Regions from separate parts of the Microbacterium gilvum genome, predicted to be linked through region 2. Evidence: predicted binding sites of a transcription regulator. Region 2 holds the regulator's gene; the other holds the start of a gene.
The links. Region 2 encodes LexA, which represses DNA repair genes until DNA is damaged. Its sites were predicted from a motif close to TCGAACANNTGTTCGA; they were not measured.
Positions count from the first base shown of each region.

Region 1: a site for LexA is predicted at 2,573-2,588, ahead of uvrA (excinuclease ABC subunit UvrA). Genes of this name have one in related genera too.

Region 1 is NZ_BAABKO010000001.1:204,559-214,267, reverse strand. It holds gene uvrA (excinuclease ABC subunit UvrA) at 1-2,543, opposite strand, end outside; gene uvrB (excinuclease ABC subunit UvrB) at 2,669-4,747, opposite strand; gene ABD998_RS01095 (hypothetical protein) at 4,758-5,027, opposite strand; gene ABD998_RS01090 (histidine phosphatase family protein) at 5,070-6,917, opposite strand; gene ABD998_RS01085 (5-oxoprolinase subunit B/C family protein) at 6,976-8,574, opposite strand; gene ABD998_RS01080 (LamB/YcsF family protein) at 8,571-9,332, opposite strand; gene coaE (dephospho-CoA kinase) at 9,329-9,709, opposite strand, start outside.
Region 2 is NZ_BAABKO010000004.1:393,508-403,216, forward strand. It holds gene ABD998_RS13000 (hypothetical protein) at 1-55, opposite strand, end outside; gene ABD998_RS13005 (S9 family peptidase) at 60-2,024, opposite strand; gene lexA (transcriptional repressor LexA) at 2,083-2,766, opposite strand; gene ABD998_RS13015 (LysM peptidoglycan-binding domain-containing protein) at 3,018-3,371, shown strand; gene ABD998_RS13020 (histidinol-phosphate transaminase) at 3,402-4,481, shown strand; gene hisB (imidazoleglycerol-phosphate dehydratase HisB) at 4,522-5,121, shown strand; gene hisH (imidazole glycerol phosphate synthase subunit HisH) at 5,118-5,765, shown strand; gene priA (bifunctional 1-(5-phosphoribosyl)-5-((5-phosphoribosylamino)methylideneamino)imidazole-4-carboxamide isomerase/phosphoribosylanthranilate isomerase PriA) at 5,851-6,597, shown strand; gene ABD998_RS13040 (SseB family protein) at 6,581-7,348, shown strand; gene ABD998_RS13045 (DUF1844 domain-containing protein) at 7,382-7,792, opposite strand; gene infC (translation initiation factor IF-3) at 8,072-8,644, shown strand; gene rpmI (50S ribosomal protein L35) at 8,718-8,912, shown strand; gene rplT (50S ribosomal protein L20) at 8,946-9,332, shown strand; gene ABD998_RS13065 (TrmH family RNA methyltransferase) at 9,401-9,709, shown strand, end outside.

The DNA of each region.
Region 1 (9,709 bases), on a different contig from region 2:
TGCGCCTCGCCGCCCGACAGCGTCGTGGCCGCCTGCCCCAGGCGGACGTAGCCGAGGCCGACGTCGACGAGCGTCTTCATGTAGCGGTGGATGGCCTGGATCGGCTCGAAGAAGCGCTCCGCCTCCGCGATCGACATCTCGAGCACCTCGGCGATGTTCTTGCCCTTGTAGTGCACCTGCAGGGTGTCGCGGTTGTACCGCTTGCCGTGGCAGACCTCGCAGTCGACGTACACGTCGGGGAGGAAGTTCATCTCGATCTTCAGCGTGCCGTCGCCCGAGCACGCCTCGCAGCGCCCGCCCTTGACGTTGAAGCTGAAGCGCCCCGCCTTGTAGCCGCGGACCTTCGCCTCCGGCGTCTCCGCGAACAGGTTGCGGATGCGGTCGAACACGCCCGTGTAGGTGGCGGGGTTCGATCGCGGCGTCCGGCCGATCGGGGCCTGGTCGACATGCACGACCTTGTCGAGGTGCTCGAGCCCCGTGACGCGGGTGTGCTTGCCCGGGACGGTGCGCGCTCCGTTGAGGCGCTGCGCGAGCACCTCGTACAGGATGTCGTTCACGAGCGTCGACTTGCCAGAGCCGCTCACGCCCGTGACGGCCGTGAGCACGCCGAGCGGGAACTCGGCGGTGACGTTCTTCAGGTTGTTCGCGCGGGCGCCGACGACGCCGAGCGTGCGCTTGCGGTCGATCTTCCGCCGCTTCTTCGGCACGGCGATCTCGCGACGACCCGAGAGGTAGTCGCCCGTGAGCGAGCGCTCGTCGCCGACGAGCGCCTCGAACGGCCCGGAGTGGATGACCTCCCCGCCCTCGATGCCGGCACGCGGCCCGATGTCGACGACCCAGTCGGAGGCCTCGATGGTCTCCTCGTCGTGCTCGACGACGACGAGCGTGTTGCCGAGGTCGCGGAGCGTGACGAGGGTCTCGATCAGCCGGCGGTTGTCGCGCTGGTGCAGGCCGATCGACGGCTCGTCGAGCACGTAGAGCACGCCCGTCAGACCCGTTCCGATCTGCGTGGCGAGGCGGATGCGCTGCGCCTCGCCGCCCGAGAGCGAGCCGGCGGCGCGACTGAGCGTGAGGTAGTTGAGCCCGACCTGGATGAGGAACTCGAGCCGCACGCGGATCTCGCGCAGGATCTGCGCCGCGATCTGCTTCTCGCGGTCGGTGAGCACGACGCCGTCCATCATGGCGAGGGCGTCCTCGAGGCTGAGGTCCGCGGTCTCCGCGATCGAGCGTCCGTCGACCTTCACCGCGAGCACCTCGGGCTTGAGGCGCGCGCCGTCGCAGACCGGGCACGGCACCTCGCGGAGGTACTCCGCCCAGCGGGCGCGCGTCGTGTCGGTCTCGGCCTGCGCGTACTGGCGCTCGATGTACGGCACGACACCCTCGAACCCGCTCGCATAGCGCACCTCGCGGCCCCAGCGGTTCTTGAAGCGCACGTTGACCTTGTAGTCCTGACCGTGCAGCACGGAATCGCGCACGATCTGCGGCAGCGCGCGCCAGGGGGTGTCGAGCGAGAACGCGAGCTCCTCCGAGAGCCCTTCGAGGAGGCGCTCGTAGTACTGGAAGAGCCCCTTGCCCTGGGTCGTCCACGGGACGATCACGCCCTCGCGGATGGAGAGCTCCTCGTCGGCCAGCATCAGCTCGACGTCGACCGACATGCGCGTGCCGAGCCCCGAGCAGGCGGGGCACGCGCCGAACGGCGCGTTGAACGAGAACGTGCGGGGCTCGATCTCGGTGAGCTGCAGCGGGTGCCCGTTCGGGCAGGCGAGCTTCTCCGAGAACGACTGCCAGGCGTCGTCGCCCTCCTCGTCCACGAAGTTGACCTGCAGCACGCCGCCCGCCAGCCCGAGCGCGGTCTCGACGGAGTCGGTGACGCGGCCGAGGATGTCGTCGCGCGCGACGAGACGGTCGACCACGACGGCGATGTCGTGCTTGTAGGACTTCTTGAGCACGGGCGGCTCGGCCAGTTGCACGAGCTCGCCGTCGACGACGGCGCGCGCGTACCCCTTCGCCGCGAGCTCCTTGAAGAGGTCGACGAACTCGCCCTTCTTCTGCGTCACGACGGGGGCGACGACCTGATACCGCGTGCCCTCGGGCAGCGTCATCAGCTGGTCGGCGATCTGCTGCACCGTCTGCCGCTGGATGCGCTCTCCGCACTGCGGGCAGTGCGGCACGCCGATGCGCGCCCACAGCAGGCGGAGGTAGTCGTAGATCTCGGTGATGGTGCCGACCGTCGAGCGCGGGTTGCGGTTCGTCGACTTCTGGTCGATCGAGACCGCGGGGCTGAGCCCCTCGATGAGATCGACGTCCGGCCGGTCGACCTGTCCCAGGAACTGGCGCGCATACGCGCTCAGCGATTCGACGTACCGGCGCTGCCCCTCCGCGAAGATCGTGTCGAACGCCAGGCTCGACTTGCCCGAGCCGGACAGCCCCGTGAACACGACGAGGGCGTCGCGCGGGATGTCGAGGTCGACGTTCTTGAGGTTGTGGACGCGGGCGCCGCGGACGCTGATCTTGCCGGACGAGGCGACAGGGGTGATGGGCACCCGACAATCCTACGGACTCCCACGGACATCTGGACGTTTGTTCGACGTATCCACTCAGGGGATTCGAAGATCCGCGCACCCCGAGCTGCCCGCGCGGATCGCACGCGTCGACCTCGCGTGCGGTCTCACGCGTGTCCGGCCTTCTCCATCTGCCGCAGCTCCCGCTTGAGGTCCTGCACCTCGTCGCGCAGGCGCGCGGCGAGTTCGAACTTCAGCTCCTCCGCAGCCGTCAGCATCTGCCCCGTGAGGTCGGCGATCGTCTCCTCGAGCTGGTTCGCCCCTTCGGCCGCGATGCCCTCCCGCAGGCGCGGGGTGGGGCTCTTGCCCCTGCCCGACTTCGTCCGCGCGGAATCGCGCTTCGAGAGCAGGTCGGCCGTGTCGGCCTCCTCGCGCGCGAGCGAGTCGGTGATGTCGGCGATGCGCTTGCGCAGGGGCTGCGGGTCGATGCCGTGCTCGCGGTTGTACGCCGTCTGGATCTCCCGACGCCGCTCGGTCTCCTCGATGGCCTTCCGCATCGAGTCGGTCATGTTGTCGGCGTACATGTGCACCTGGCCCGATACGTTGCGGGCGGCTCGGCCGATCGTCTGGATCAGCGACGTCCCCGAGCGCAGGAACCCCTCCTTGTCGGCGTCGAGGATGGACACGAGCGACACCTCGGGGAGGTCGAGTCCCTCGCGCAGGAGGTTGATGCCGACGAGCACGTCGTAGACGCCCTGCCGCAGCTCGGTGAGCAGCTCGACGCGGCGCAGCGTGTCGACGTCGGAATGCAGGTAGCGCACGCGCACGCCGTGCTCGCCGAGGAAGTCGGTGAGCTCCTCCGCCATCTTCTTCGTGAGCGTCGTGACGAGCACGCGCTCGTCCTTCTCCACGCGCACGCGGATCTCCTCGAGCAGGTCGTCGATCTGCCCCTTCGAGGGCTTGACGACGATCTCGGGGTCGACCAGGCCCGTGGGTCGGATGATCTGCTCCACGACGCCGTCGGCGATTCCCATCTCGTAGCGCCCCGGCGTCGCGGAGAGGTAGACCGTCTGGCCGATGCGGTTCTTGAACTCGTCCCACCGCAGGGGCCGGTTGTCCATGGCGCTCGGGAGCCGGAAGCCGTGCTCGACGAGCGTGCGCTTGCGCGATGCGTCGCCCTCGTACATCGCGCCGATCTGCGGCACGGTGACGTGGGACTCGTCGATGACGAGGAGGAAGTCGTCGGGGAAGAAGTCGAGCAGCGTGTGAGGGGGCTCGCCCCCCTCCCTGCCGTCGAGATGGCGCGAGTAGTTCTCGATGCCCGAGCAGAAGCCGAGCTGCTGCAGCATCTCGAGGTCGAACGTCGTGCGCATCCGCAGCCGCTGCGCCTCGAGGAGCTTGCCCTGCCGTTCGAGCTCCTGCAGCCGCTCGGCGAGCTCCTCCTCGATCGTCTTGATGGCGCGCTGGACCGTGTCGGTGCCCGCCGCGTAGTGCGTGGCGGGGAAGATCGCGACGGCGTCCAGCCTCTCCAGCACATCGCCCGTGAGCGGATGGAGCCGGTAGAGCCCCTCGATCTCGTCGCCGAAGAGCTCGATCCGGATGGCGTACTCCTCGTACACGGGGATGATCTCGATCGTGTCGCCGCGCACCCGGAAGTTGCCGCGCGAGAAGTCGACGTCGTTGCGGTTGTACTGCATCGCGACGAACTGGCGGATGATGGCGTCGCGGTCGTACCGTTCGCCCACCTGCAGCGCCACGAGCGCACGCAGGTACTCCTCGGGCGAGCCGAGACCGTAGATGCACGACACCGTGCTCACCACGACCACGTCGCGTCGGCTGAGGAGGGCGTTCGTCGTGGAGTGGCGCAGCCGCTCCACCTCGGCGTTGATCGACGAGTCCTTCTCGATGAAGGTGTCGGTCTGCGGGACGTACGCCTCCGGCTGGTAGTAGTCGTAGTACGACACGAAGTACTCGACGGCGTTGTTCGGCAGCAGGTCGCGGAACTCGTTGGCGAGCTGCGCCGCGAGCGTCTTGTTGTGGGCGAGCACGAGGGTCGGCCGCTGCACCTGCTCGACGAGCCACGCGGTCGTGGCCGACTTGCCCGTCCCCGTGGCGCCGAGGAGGACGACGTCGGTCTCGCCCGCGTTGATGCGCGCCGCGAGCTCGGCGATGGCCTTCGGCTGGTCGCCGCTCGGCTCGTACTCGCTGATGACCTCGAACGGCCGCACGCTCCGTGTCGTCTGCATGCCCTCCAGCCTAGGAGGGCGCGCCGACATCGGGCCCGGCCGGATCGTCGTCCGGCCCCGGTGCGCCGGCAGCGGCGTCCGCTGCCGCGGGAGGCGGCGGCGTCACGGGGAAGACGATCGAGTACGACGCCGTGCCGGACCCGGCGGCGTCCACCGCCGCCGGATCGGGCGACGGGAGCGCGTCGAGCCGTCGTGAAGGAGGCTCGGGCTCGACCGGCTCGGACGGCAGCGCCGCCCACGCGTGCTGCTCCTCGTCATCGCGCTCCGCGAACACTCCCATGACGACATCATCCCCCTCCGCGCACGGCGGAGGACGCCCGCGTCACGGACGCGGCGATCGCACGCGCGCGGCGCGACGGCGGATGAGGGCGGACACGAGCAGCGCGCCGCCCAGCACCGCGCTCCCCAGCGCGGCGGTCGCACCTGCCCCTCCCCAGGAGTCGGCGGCCGCGCCGGTCGCGGCGAGCGGCGCGCCGGCACCGGGCGTCTGCGTCGGCCGGGCTGTCGGCTCCGTCGTCGGCTCTGGCGTCGCCGTCGGCTCTGGCGTCGCCGTCGGCTCTGGCGTCGCCGTCGGCTCGGTCGCCGGATCCGGCTCGGTCGCCGCGACCGCGATGAGCGGGCTCTCCGCCGTCTCGACCCCCGTCAGGCAGCGCTTCACCTCGGTCGACTTGTACCAGTGCGATCCCTCGGCGACGGGGGTGCAGCCGTCCGCGAACGGGATCTCCCGCTCGTTGTAGAGCATGCGGACGAGCGGCGTGTAGGCGGCTCCGGTCGCAGGATCCACGCCGTCGCGCGCCACGACGTCCCATTGCACGTTCGCGGCCATGGGGGTCACCTCGGCGCCGCGCCACGGGTTGTCGTCGACGTTGTACACGTCGGCGATCGACTCGGGCGTCGCATCGTCCGGCGCCGCGACCGTGGAGCCGGGGAGCTTCAGCAGCGCCGCGAACGGGACGATCGTCTCGGCGTGCGCGAAGCGGAACGTCGCCGCGACGTCGCCGCCCGCCGCTCGGGCGTCGATGGTCGCGAAGAAGTCGTCGAGGAGCGCCTCCGCCACGCGGTACGTCTCGTCGTGGCCGGCCAGGCTCGGCCCCTTCTCGTAGAAGTCCTCCGCGTCGAGCAGGTAGGCGAACCACTCCGCGTCCTCCTCGCGGCCGGCGAAGTACTGCGCGAAGTCGAACGCATGCGGCGCGACGTTCTCCTCCTCCATGTCGGCGGCGATGATGTACAGGTTGTACAGGGTCATCGCGGCGTCGACGGAGCTCTCGATCGACTTCTCCGGATCGCCGCAGGCATCCGGATCGGCGGCCGGATCCGCGCCTTCGGCGCAGGCGATCGCCCCCGTCTCTGTGCCGTCGGCCGTGTTGAACCAGATGTGCTCCTCGTCGGAGCCGATCGCCGCGATGAACTCGGCCGTGAAGATGCCGGACAGGAGGTCGTCGGCGACCTCCACCGAGCGCGGCAGCTCCTCGATGAGGTCCATGGCGGCGGCGATCGTGCCGCCGTCGTCCGTCTGCTCCTCGATGTACGCCTGGTACGCCTCCGCACGCTCGCGCTCAGGCGACCCGACCGCCTTCTCGGAGCCGTCGGGGTTCTCGACCTCGTGGAAGTAGAGCAGGTCGGGGCGCGCGTCGAGTTCGACGCCCTCCACGCCGAGCCCGAGCAGGAAGCTCTCCCCCGACTCCGTCGCGCGCGCCTCGCCCGAGGTCTCGGCGACGATCCGGCCGCCCTGCGAGAGCAGGTCGGCATTGCGCTCGGCCGTGCGCTGCCCGATGCCGTGATGCTGGGTCTCGCCCTGCCCCGTCAGCATCCCGTATCCGTTCTCGACGTTCGCCGCGGTGATCGCGTCGAGGTTCGCGACGAACGCCGCACCGATCTCGGGCGAGACGAACCCGCCCTCGGCGAGCGCGGTCTGCGCGACGAGGTGGAGCAGGGCGTCGTACTTGTAGCTCGACAGACCGCGGGAGCCGTGGCGCGCGACCGACTCGGTCGCGAGCGGCCGGTATCCGTCGGGCGCCGGCTGGTAGGCGGCGATGTCGGCCTCGGTCGGAGCGACGTACGGCTGCTTGCTGCTGTAGGAGCCGTCCTCGTCCGGCGCAGGCGATGCGGCGAGGGGAGCCGCGGCGAGCGCGGCGACGAGGAGGGAGGGCATGAGCGCGGGGAGGATCACGCTCTACCGGTACCGACGCAGGATGAACCTGCGGTGTCCGGCGGGTGGCCGGCCGTGGTCAGACGAGGCGGAAGCGCACGAGCGCGCCGGGAGGCAGCTGGCCGGCCAGGTCGAGGTCGTCGTCGACGACCGCGGCGACGACGGGGTAGCCGCCCGTGACCGGGTGGTCGGCGAGGAAGAGCACGGGCTGCCCGTCGGACGGCACCTGCACGGCGCCGGCCGCGACGCCCTCGCTCGGGAGCTCCGACTCGACCGTGCGCACGAGCGGGTGCGCCCCCTCGAGACGCACGCCCGTCCGGTCCGACCTCGGGGTGACGGTCCAGGCGTCGGCGAGGAGACGCCGCAGCGAACCGCGCGCGAACCGGTCGGCACGCGGGCCGAGGACGACGCGCAGCTCGGCGACCTCGCCCGGCGCCGGCAGCGTACGGGCGGGTGCGGCCCACGGCTCGACGAGGCGTCGCGCGGCGGACGGTCCGCGGAGCGGGAGCACGTCTCCCGCCCGCAGCCCGCGCCCGCCGAGCTCCCGCGGGCCGATCCCGCCGAGCAGGTCCGTCGCGAGGCTGCCGAGCACGGGCGCGAGCGCGAGACCGCCTCGGATCGCGATGTACGCCCGCAGTCCGCGCTCGGCGTGCCCGATGCGCAGCTCGTCGCCGTCCGCCACGGCGAAGGGGCGGCCGGCACCGAGCGGATGCACGTCGTCCCCGCGCACCAGCCGCGCCTCGACCGGGGCGCCGGCGATCGCCGCGGCTCCGGACGCGCGGAAGCGCAGCACGGCGCCGCCGAGGAGCAGCTCGAGCGCCGCCTCGCCCGGGTCGTTGCCGACCGCGACGTTCGCGTCGTGCAGCGCCGTCCGGTCGGCCGCCCCCGACGGCGACACGCCCATCGCCGCCCGTCCCGCCCGACCGGCGTCCTCGACGAGCAGCTGGAGGCCGGGCTCGACCACGACGACGGCGGGCGCGACGCGGCGCTCGCCCGGCATGTCGACCACGCGCGCGGATCCCGGTCGGGGCGTCCTGCCCGGATCCGGCGCGGATGCCGCCAGGACGTCTCGGGCCGGCAGGAACCGCACGGACGCTCCCGGGGCGAGCAGCGCGGCGGGCTCGCGGTCCGGATCCCACAGCGCGGCGTCCGTGCGGCCGATGAGCTGCCACCCGCCGGGACTGTCGCGCGGGTACACGCCCGAGTAGGGCCCGGCGAGCGCGACCGACCCCGCCGGCACGCGGGTGCGGGGCGACGCCCGCCGCGGCACGTCGAAGAGGGGGTCATCGGACACGAGGTAGGCGAATCCCGGTGCGAACCCCGCGAACGCGACGCGCCATTCCGCGGCGGCGTGCCGCGTCGCGAGGGCATCCGGCGAGGCGCCGAGGAGGTCGGCGACGGCCGCGAGGTCCTCCCCGTCGTAGACGACCGTGAGCGCGACGACGGCCGACCCTGCTGCCGCCCCCGGGTCGCGCCCGGGGATGGTCTCCAGCAGCTCGCGGAGCCCTCGCCCCGCCCCTCTCCGGAACCGCACCAGCACGGTGCGTGCACCCGCGACGAGCTCCACGACGCCGGCCGGTGTCTCCGCCGCGAGCGCGGCGTGGAGCCGCCTGGCGCCCTCGGCGTCGTCCTCCTCGACGAGGTACGCGGTGTCGGAGGCGACGAGCACCCGCCTCATGTCGCGCCCGCGAACGACGCGAGCGGGATGCCGGCGGCTTCGAGCCGCGCCCGCACGGCGCGGGCCATCCCGACCGCCCCCGGGCTGTCTCCGTGCACGCAGATCGACTCGGCGCGGACCCGCAGGGAGGTGCCGTCGACGGCGTCGATCCGCCCGTCGGACACGAGCCGCGCCATCCGCTCGGCCACGGCGCCCGTGTCATGGAGCACGGCGTCCGCCCGCGAGCGGGGGACGAGGCCGCCGTCGGGGAGGTAGGCGCGGTCGGCGAACGCCTCGGCGACGGCACGGAGGCCGGCCCGCTCGGCGAGCCGCAGGACGGCGCTGCCGGGCAGCGCGAGCACGGCGAGGCGGTCGTCGACGGCGCGCACGGCGTCGACGAGGGCGGCGGCGCGCTCCTCGTCGCGCGCGACGTCGTGGTAGAGGGCGCCGTGGGGCTTCACGTAGGCGATCCGCCCGCCCGCGGCGCGGGCGAGCGCGGCGAGCGCGCCCACCTGCTCCTCGACCTCGGCACGCAGCGCGGCGGGAGCGCCCTCGACGCGGCGCCGTCCGAATCCCGCGCGGTCGGGATAGCCCGGGTGCGCTCCGATCGTCACCCCGGCCGCGACGGCGGCCGCCAGCGTCGCGCGGATGCCCTCGGTCGTCCCGGCGTGCCGCCCGCACGAGACGTTGGCGCTCGTGACGACGTCGAGCATCGCCGCGTCGTCGGAGACGATGCGCTCCGGCTCGTTCTCGCCCAGATCGCTGTTGAGGTCGATCACGCCCGGGCCAGATCCCTCCACAGCGCGTCGGCCCGCTCGAGCGTCTCGTCGAGCGTGCCGGAGGTGTCCACGACGATGTCGGCGAACGCCAGCCGCTCCTCGTCGGACGCTTGGCGGGCGATGCGGGCGTCGGCCTCCGCCTCCGTGAGGCCGCGCTCGGTCACGAGCCTCCGCGCGCGCTGCTCGGCAGGAGCGTGCGCCACGACGACGACGTCCCACTCCCCCGAACCCCGCGCCTCGGCGAGGAGCGGCACGTCGTAGACGACGACGGCCCCGGGATCGGCGTCGAAGGCGGCGCGGAAGCGGCGTTGCGACTCGTCCTTGACGGCGGGGTGGACGATCGCGTTGAGGCGCGCGAGGCGCTCGGGGTCCCCGAA
Region 2 (9,709 bases):
GGCGCCCCAGATCGGAGGCGCCGACCGCGGCGAGGACGAGGCCGGTCAGTTCCATCTGGTCAGACGATAGCCGGAGGCTCCGACATCCCCGAGAGGGGCAGCGGAGGCACCCCCGGCGTGTCGAATCCCAGCACGGCGCCGAGGAAGGCCGCCTCCGCCTCGAACGCGCGCACGATCGCGTCCGCGCCGCGGAACCCGTGGGACTCCCCGGGGAAGAGCAGGTACGCGTGCGGCACACCGCCCTCGGAGAGCGCGTCGCGGAGCGCCTCGGACTGCGACGGCGGGACCACGGGGTCGTCGGCGCCCTGGAGGATGAGCAGCGGCGTGCGCAGCCGCTCGGGGTGCGACAGCGGCGACCGGTCGACGTAGAGCTGCTCGGCGCCCGGCAGCGGGCCGACGAGGCCGTCGATGTACCTGGCCTCGAAATCGTGGGTCTCCGCCACGAGCAGGCGCAGGTCGGCGACGCCATAGCGGCTGATGCCGGCCGCGAACACGTCGGTTCCGGCGAGGGCGCACAGGACGGTCCAGCCCCCCGCCGACCCGCCGCGGACGGCGAGCCGCGCGGCGTCCGCGAGCCCCTCCGCCGCGAGCCCGCGCGCCGCGGCGGCGACGTCGGCGACGTCGACGACGCCCCATTCGCCGCGGAGCCGCTCACGGTAGGCGCGCCCGTAGCCCGTGGAGCCGCCGTAGTTCACGTCGAGGACGGCGATGCCGCGGCTCGTGAAGTACGTGATGGCAAGGGAGAGCGATCCCGCCACGTGGGCGGTCGGCCCGCCGTGGACGAGTACGAGACAGGGCGGCAGCTCGCCGTCCCGGCCCTCGGCGACGGGGCTCGTGGGCGGATAGTGGAAGGCGTGCACCTCGCCGGACGGGCCGTCGAAGGCGACCGCCCTGGCCTCAGGCAGCCACTCCGGGTCGAGGGAGGACACTCCGCCCCGCAGCGCCGTCAGGGTCCCGAGGGCGAGATCGAGCAGCCAGATCCCGCCGGGTGTGCGCGGACCCGCGCCCGTCAGCAGGGCGCGGGTGCCGCGGACGTCCTCGACGTGCATCTCTCCCAGCACGGTGTCCAGGTCGGTCACCGTTCCGCCGTCGATGAGGACGAGTCGGTCGCGCCCGTCCGTCTCGACGGCGAGGATGCGTCCGTCGGCCAGCGGGGAGTACCAGCGCGTCCCGAGGTTCCAGAGCGGTCCGCCCGTGTCGGCGTCGACCGTGCGGACGACGGCGACCTCGTCGCCCCGCGCATCCAGACGGGCGCGGTGCAGGTTCCAGCGGGCGGCGCCGCCGGGGCGGATGGGCGGGTCGGCGGAGAACAGGAGCGTGTCGTCGGAGATCCACTCCGGCTGGAGCGCGGAGACCTCCGTGCCGTCGACGCGCCCTCCCGCGAGCGTTCGCCACTGCGAGATCCGGCCGTCGGCGCCGAGGTCGCCGATGCGCAGCTCCGCGGCGTCCCACGGCATGTCGGGATGGTCCCACGCGATCCAGGCGAGGCGGCCGGCGCGCGGGGAGGGGAAGGCGAGGAAGTCGCTCCCGGCGACGACGCTGACGATCCGGTCGGGCCTCCGCGCCGCTGAGCCGTCGAGCGGCACCGTCACGATGTCGCGCGTCACCCGCCGCCCGTCCTGGCGCTCGCGGACGGCCCACAGCCGCCCCGTGGCGAGCACGAGGTCGCCGTACGCCGCGTGCTCGTCCGCGGGGGTGAGCGCGACGGGCAGGCCGCCGGCCGCGAGGGAGTACACGCGCTGATCCGACTGCTCGACGAACAGGAGCGTCCCGTCCGGACCGGGCAGCCATGCGCCGCCGCCGTACTCGTGCACGCGCGACCGTGCGCTCCACGGGGAGGGGAGCACCATCCCGCCGTCCGATGCGCGGCGCACGGCCGTGCGTCCGCGCTCGGAGGGCACGCCCTCCGCCCACCAGATGTCGTCGTCGGCGAAGCGCGCGCCCGACAGGCGGGGCGCCGACACCGCGATGTCCGACGCGGCGAGGGGCGAGGGCCAGGAGCCGTAGGGGAGCGTCTGCGTCATGCCGTCCACGCTATCCGGCGCCGCGGCCGCCGGGCGGGCGGGATGCGGGACCGCGGGATCAGACCGCGCGCAGGATGGCGACGACCTTGCCGAGCACGACGGCCTCGTCGCCGAGGATGGGCTCGAACGCGGAGTTGCGCGGCAGCAGCCAGGTGTGCCCGTCGCGCTGGCGGAAGGTCTTCACGGTCGCCTCGCCGTCCACCATGGCCGCGACGATGTCGCCGTTGTCGGCCGTCCCCTGCGATCGCACGACGACCCAGTCGCCGTCGCAGATGGCCGCGTCGATCATCGACTCGCCCGTGACCTTGAGCATGAACAGGTCGCCCTTGCCGACGAGCTGGCGGGGCAGCGGGAAGATCTCCTCCACATGCTGCTCGGCCGTGATCGGCACGCCTGCGGCGATGCGGCCGACGAGCGGTACGAGAGCGGCGTCGCCGACGGAGGGGGCGGAGTCGGCGGGGTTCTCCGCGGCGGAGCCGGGAAGGTCGATGAGCACCTCCATGGCGCGGGTCTTCCCCGGGTCGCGCCGCAGGTAGCCGCTGAGCTCCAGCTGACCGAGCTGGTGAGTCACGCTCGAGAGCGACTTCAGGCCGACGGCGTCTCCGATCTCGCGCATGCTCGGCGGGTAGCCGTTCACCTGGATGGACCGCTGGATGACCTCGAGGATGGCCAGCTGCTTCTCGCTGAGGTTCTTGCGCCTGCGCGTCCGCGGCTTCTCGCCGCGCGTCTGGGCATCCGTCATGTCCGTGCTCCTTCGCTGCCCCGAGCGGATGTCGGTGGTGCGTGATGTGGTGATCCCGTCGAGAAGACGGTATCGGATGCGACACGGATCCGAGGAGATTTGTTCGAGCGTGTCGCGCACGGAGCGGGCGACGGCTTCGAAGACAACTCTTGACACGCCCGGCACATCGAAGATAGATTCGGAACATCGCTTCGGGCCTGCATCTCCCGGCCGAGATGCAGGTTCGAAGCGGACCCGAGGAAGGAACCGACATGAGCACCATCCGCACAGCCCCCGTCCGCCGTACTCGACTGCGCCTCACGGCGCGTGGTCGTCGCGTCGTCGCCGCGCTCGCGGCGGCGCCCGTGGTGACGGCGATCGGTCTCGGTGTGCTCAACGGGGGCGGCGCGCTGGGATCCAGCGATGCCGGCGTGCCTGCGGGCGGGTTCGAGACCGTGACGGTCCTCGCGGGCGACACCCTGTGGGGGATCGCGGAGGAGATCGCTCCCGACGCCGACCCGCGGGACGTGGTCGACGCGATCGTCCGCCTCAACCGCCTCGACGGCGGCGGGGTCGACGCCGGCGCGGAGATCGCCATCCCCGCGGCCTACGCCTCGGCGGACTGAGCCCCGTGCGCACGCCCTAGCATGGATGGGGTGACCGCCACCCTCGACGACCTCCCCCTGCGCGACGACCTCCGCGGACAGCAGCCGTACGGCGCTCCCCAGGCGCCGTTGCCCGTCGCCCTCAACGTCAACGAGAACACCCACCCGATCCCCGACGACGTCGCCGACGACATCGCCGACTCGGTGGCCCTCGCGCTCCGCGATGTCAACCGGTACCCAGACCGCGAGTTCACGACCCTCCGCGAGGGCTTCGCGGACTACCTCGGCCACGGGATCGAGCCCGCGCAGATCTGGGCGGCGAACGGCTCGAACGAGGTGCTGCAGCACATCCTGCAGGCGTTCGGCGGACCGGGTCGCACGGCGTTCGGCTTCGCCCCCACCTACTCGATGTACTCGCTGCTGACCCGCGGCGTGGGCTCGGCATTCGTCGCGGGTGAGCGCGGCGCTGGCTTCACCCTCACTCCCGAGAGCGCCGCCGAGCAGGTCGCCGACGCGGGGCCCGACGTCGTCTTCCTGTGCGCACCGAACAATCCCACGGGGACGCCGCTCGAGAACGACGTCGTGGAGGCGGTCTACGAGGCGTCCCGCGGAATCGTCATCGTCGACGAGGCGTACCGCGAGTTCGCCCCGCGCGACGTGCCGTCGGCGCTGCAGCTGCTCCCCGGGCGCGAACGCCTCGTGGTGTCGCGCACCATGAGCAAGGCGTTCGCGTTCGCGGGCGCGCGAGTGGGGTACCTCGCCGCCGATCCCGCGCTCGTCGACGCCCTCCGCCTCGTGCGACTGCCGTACCACCTCAGTGCGCTCACACAGGCCGCGGCGTCGGCCGCACTCCGCCACTCCGACACCATGCTGTCGATGGTCGACGACATCGTCGTGCAGCGCGATCGCATCTCCGCCACGCTCGAGGCGCTCGGCTACACGGTCTACCCGACCTGGTCGAACTTCGTCCTGTTCGGCGGGGTCGACGACGTCCGCGGCACGTGGCAGGCGCTCTACGACCGCGGGATCCTCATCCGCGACATCGGCATCCCCGGTCACCTTCGGGTCACGGCGGGCACGGAGGAGGAGACGAGCGCGTTCCTCGACGCGCTCGCCGAGATCGGCCGCTGAGCGCGGGATGGGGCCGACGGCGCGCCGATAGAATCGATGCATGACCCGAATCGCGCGCCGCACCCGTTCCACGAGCGAGTCGACCATCGAGCTCGAGCTCGACCTCGACGGCACGGGGAAGAGCACCATCGACACGAGCGTGCCCTTCTTCGACCACATGCTCACGGCGTTCGCGAAGCACTCGCTCACGGACCTCTCCGTCACGGCGACGGGCGACACCCACATCGACGCGCACCACACCGTCGAGGACACCGCGATCGTGCTCGGGCAGGCGATCCGCGAGGCGCTCGGCGACAAGTCGGGCATCTCGCGATACGGCGACGCGCTCGTCCCGCTCGACGAGGCGCTCGCGCAGGCCGTCGTCGACATCTCGGGCCGGCCGTACCTCGTGCACACGGGGGAGCCTGCCGGGTTCGAGCAGCACCTCATCGGCGGCCACTTCACGGGCTCGCTCGTGCGCCACACGTTCGAGGCGCTCGCGTTCAACGCGGGCCTCACCGTGCACGTCCGCGTCCTCGGCGGCCGCGATCCCCACCACATCGCCGAGGCCGAGTACAAGGCGTTCGCGCGCGCGTTCCGGCAGGCCAAGGCGCTCGACCCGCTCGTGGACGGCATCCCGTCGACGAAGGGCGCGCTGTGACGGCGCGTCCGAAGGTCGCCGTCCTCGACTACGGCTCCGGCAACGTGCACTCGGCGGTGAAGGCGCTGGAGGCCGCCGGCGCCGACGTGTCCCTGACCCGCGACCGGTCCACGGTGCTCGATGCCGACGGCCTCCTCGTCCCCGGAGTGGGCGCCTTCCAGGCCGTCATGGAGCAGCTCGACGCCATCCGCGGCGGAGAGCTCATCGAGCGGCGTCTCGCGGGCGGGCGTCCCGTCCTGGGCATCTGCGTCGGCATGCAGGTGCTCTTCGCGCGCGGCATCGAACGCGGCGTCGAGACGGAGGGCCTCGGCGAGTGGCCGGGGACCGTCGCGCAGCTCGATGCGCCCGTCGTCCCCCACATGGGCTGGAACACGGTGGACGCGGGCGACGGGTCGCGGCTCTTCCGCGGGCTCGAGGGCGAGCGCTTCTACTTCGTGCACTCCTATGCGGCGCAGCAGTGGGAGCTCGACGTCCAGCCGCCGTTCCCCCAGCCTGTGCTGACGTGGGCGCACCACGGCGGTCCCTTCCTCGCCGCCGTCGAGAACGGGCCGCTGTCGGCCACCCAGTTCCACCCCGAGAAGTCGGGGGAGGCGGGCATCCGCCTGCTGCGCAACTGGGTGGACGGCCTCGCTCCCGTGCTGTGACAGCACCGAGTTGGAGCGGGGGCCGCGGGCGGTCTAGTCTCTTGACTCGTGCGTCCGCGGGAAAGGCCCGCGTGCACGAGGAGCCATGAACGATTTCGCGTCCACACCCGCACTGACCCTCCTCCCCGCTGTCGACGTCGCCGACGGCAAGGCCGTCCGGCTGACGCAGGGCGAGGCCGGCTCCGAGACGAGCTACGGCGATCCGCTCGAGGCCGCCGACAACTGGAAGAGCCAGGGTGCGGACTGGATCCACCTGGTCGATCTGGACGCGGCGTTCGGCCGGGGGTCGAACGCGGGCATCCTGCGGAAGGTCATCAAGCACGTGCGCGGCGTGAACGTCGAGCTCTCGGGCGGCATCCGCGACGACGCCTCTCTCGAGGCCGCCCTCGAGAGCGGCGCGCAGCGGATCAACCTCGGCACGGCCGCGCTCGAGAACCCCGAGTGGACGGCATCCGTCATCGGGCGCTACGGCGACGCGGTCGCGGTCGGGCTCGACGTGCGCGGCACGACGCTCGCCGCCCGCGGATGGACGCAGGAGGGCGGGGACCTCTGGGAGGTGCTCGAGCGCCTCGAGGAGGCCGGCTGCAGCCGCTACGTGGTCACCGACGTGACGAAGGACGGCACGCTGCGCGGGCCGAACATCGAGCTCCTGCGCGAGATGGCATCGCGCACGCCGAAGCCGGTGGTCGCATCTGGCGGCGTGTCGAGCCTCGACGACATCGCCGCGCTGCGCGACCTCGTCCCGCTCGGCGTCGAGGGAGCGATCGTCGGCAAGGCCCTCTACTCGGGCGCGTTCACGCTCGCCGAGGCGCTGGATGTCGCCGGATACTGACGGCCTCTCCGATTCCGCCGGCGTCCCCTGGGAGGGGCGCCGGTTCCATCCCAACCCCGCTGCGGGAGACGACGGCTCGGCCGACCCCGCACTGTGGGACGCGCTGACGGGATTCCGCGCCGGTCGCGCGTCCGCGCGCGAGGTCGTCGACGCGCTGCGTGGCGCGCGCGTGCTCGTCCCGCTCGTCGCGGAGAAGGGCGACGAGGGCGTCGGAGCGCACGGGCTCGCCGTCGACAAGACGCAGGAGCTGTCGATCGTGACGGTCTCGGCGCCGGACGGCCGAAAGGTGCTTCCGCTCTTCAGCTGCGTCGAGACCCTCTCGGCGTGGGACGCGGCTGCTCGGCCGATCCCCGTGGCGGGCCCCCGCGCGGCGCTCGCGGCCGCGGGGGAGGACACCGACCTCATCGTCCTCGATCCGACGAGCCCCACGGAGTTCGTCGTGCGCCGGCCCGCCGTCTGGGCGATCGCGCAGGACCAGGCCTGGGAGCCCTCGCCCGAGAGCCCGGACGTGTTCCTCGCGCTGCAGACGAGCATCCGCGGCGAGCTGGCCGTGCTCGATCTCGCGGTGGAGGCCGGCGATCCGGAGGCGCGCCTGCGGGGCCCGGAGCTCGTCGTCCGGCTCCGCCTCGTCGACGGTCTCGAGCGCGGGGAGCTCGACGCGGTCCTGCAGCGGCTGGCGCGCCGCTGGGCGGCGGACGACCGCATCGCCGTGCTCGTGGACTCTCTCCAGGTCACGCTCGAGCGCGGCTGACGCGGCCGTCCTCGGCTCGGACGGCCGGATGCCTCAGATGACGGGGCCGGTGTACTTCTCGCCCGGGCCCGCCCCCGGCGCGTCAGGGATGAGCGACAGCTCGCGGAAGCGCAGCTGAAGCGAACGCAGCCCGTCGCGGATGGGCCGCGCGTGCATGTCGCTGATCTCCGGGGCGGCGGCCGTGACGAGGCCCGCGAGCGCGTTGATGAGCTTGCGCGCCTCGTCGAGGTCGACGAGCTCGTCGGCGTCCGCCGCGTCGGCGAGGCCGAGCTTCACCGCTGCGGCGCTCATGAGGTGGACGCAGCTCGACGCGATGACCTCGACGGCGGCGACGTCGGCGATGTCCCGGACGGCCTCGGTGGCGGCCGCGGCGCGCTCCTGCTCCTCCCACCGCGCGTGGCGTTCGGCGTCGTGGATGGGCTCGTCGGACGGAATGGCGCTCATGGACCGCTCTCTGGTAGACTCTTGCGGGCTCCGGAGTTCGCTCCGGACGAAAGAGGATTCAGTTCCCACCCGCGCTTGCCGCTCCAGGCTACCGGGTCATGCACACTCCGCTCGCGTCCGCGCGGGTCGATCAGGGTGTCGAGCCGATGTCGATCGTCGTGCTCGGGTGGATGCTGAACTCTTCTCCCGCCCGCGCCGCGACCCTCGCGACACGGTGGCTCGAATCACGCACCCAAGGAGTTCCGCATCAGCGATCCCCGCACCAACGAGCGCATCCGCGTGCCAGAGGTCCGACTCGTCGGCCCGGCAGGCGAGCAGATCGGCGTCGTCCGTATCGAGGTGGCACTGCGCCTGGCGCAGGAGGCCGACCTCGACCTCGTCGAGGTGGCCCCCAACTCGCGTCCTCCCGTGGTCAAGATCATGGACTACGGGAAGTTCAAGTACGAGGCCGCCCAGAAGGCCAAGGAAGCGCGCCGCAATCAGGCGAACACGGTCCTCAAGGAGGTCCGCTTCCGCCTGAAGATCGACCAGCACGACTACGACACCAAGCGCAAGCGTGCCGAGGGCTTCCTGCAGGCGGGAGACAAGGTCAAGGCCATGATCCTGTTCCGCGGCCGTGAGCAGTCGCGCCCCGATCAGGGCGTGCGCCTGCTGCAGAAGTTCGCGGAGGACGTCGCGGAGTTCGGATCGGTCGAGTCGCGGCCCACGATCGACGGCCGCAACATGGTGATGGTGATCGCCCCGCATCGGAACAAGTCGGAGGCGAAGGCCGAGCAGAACGCCGCGCGCGCAGCGACCAAGCAGGCGCAGCGCGAGGCGAAGACGGTCGCCGCGGAGCCCGCGGCGGAGTAGTCCCCCGAACTTCCCGCTTCGGCGGGTTGCACATCACGTCGCCCACCGGGCGCAGACGCAAGGAAAGAAGAAGATGCCGAAGCAGAAGACCCACTCGGGCAGCAAGAAGCGCTTCAAGATCACCGGCAGCGGCAAGATCAAGAAGCAGCAGGCGGGCATGCGCCACAACCTCGAGCACAAGTCGAGCCGCCGCACCCGCCGCCTGAACCAGGACCAGGTCATCTCGGGCAACGACCTCAAGGTCGTCAAGAAGCTCCTCGGTCGCTGAACCGCGACGGACGTTCGTTAGGAAGTATGAAGAATGGCTAGAGTCAAGCGCGCAGTAAATGCGCAGAAGAAGCGTCGCGTCATCCTCGAGCGCGCCTCGGGCTACCGTGGTCAGCGTTCGCGCCTGTACCGCAAGGCGAAGGAGCAGGTCACCCACTCCCTCGTCTACGCGTACCGCGACCGTCGCAAGCGCAAGGGCGACTTCCGCCGCCTGTGGATCCAGCGCATCAACGCCGCGAGCCGCCAGAACGGCCTCACCTACAACCGCCTCATCCAGGGCCTCGGCCTGGCCGGCGTCGAGGTCGACCGTCGCATCCTCGCGGAGCTCGCCGTCCACGAGCCCGCGACGTTCGCGGCCCTCGTCGACGTCGCCAAGAAGGCTCTGCCCGGCGACGTGAACGCGCCGAAGTCGGCTGCGTGATCTGACACGCCTCGCGAAGAGGGCGCCCCTGAGGGGCGCCCTCTTCTGCTGTCTCTACACTTGAGGGCGTGCTGGAGAATCCCCGATCGCCGCGAGTGCGGGCCGTTGCGAAGCTGGCGAGGCGCGTCGCCCGCAAGGAGACCGGGCTGTTCCTGCTCGAGGGCCCGCAGGCGGTCCGTGAGGCCGTGGCCTTCCGCCCTGATGTCATCGTGGAGCTGTACGCCACACCGACCGCGCTCGAGAAGCACGCGGACCTCCGCTCCGCGCTCGTCGACGAGGGCGTCGAGATCGAGTTCGTCACGGAGGACGTGCTGGCCGCCATGGCGGACACCGTCACGCCGCAGGGCTTCGTCGCGGTCGCGAAGCAGAACCCGACC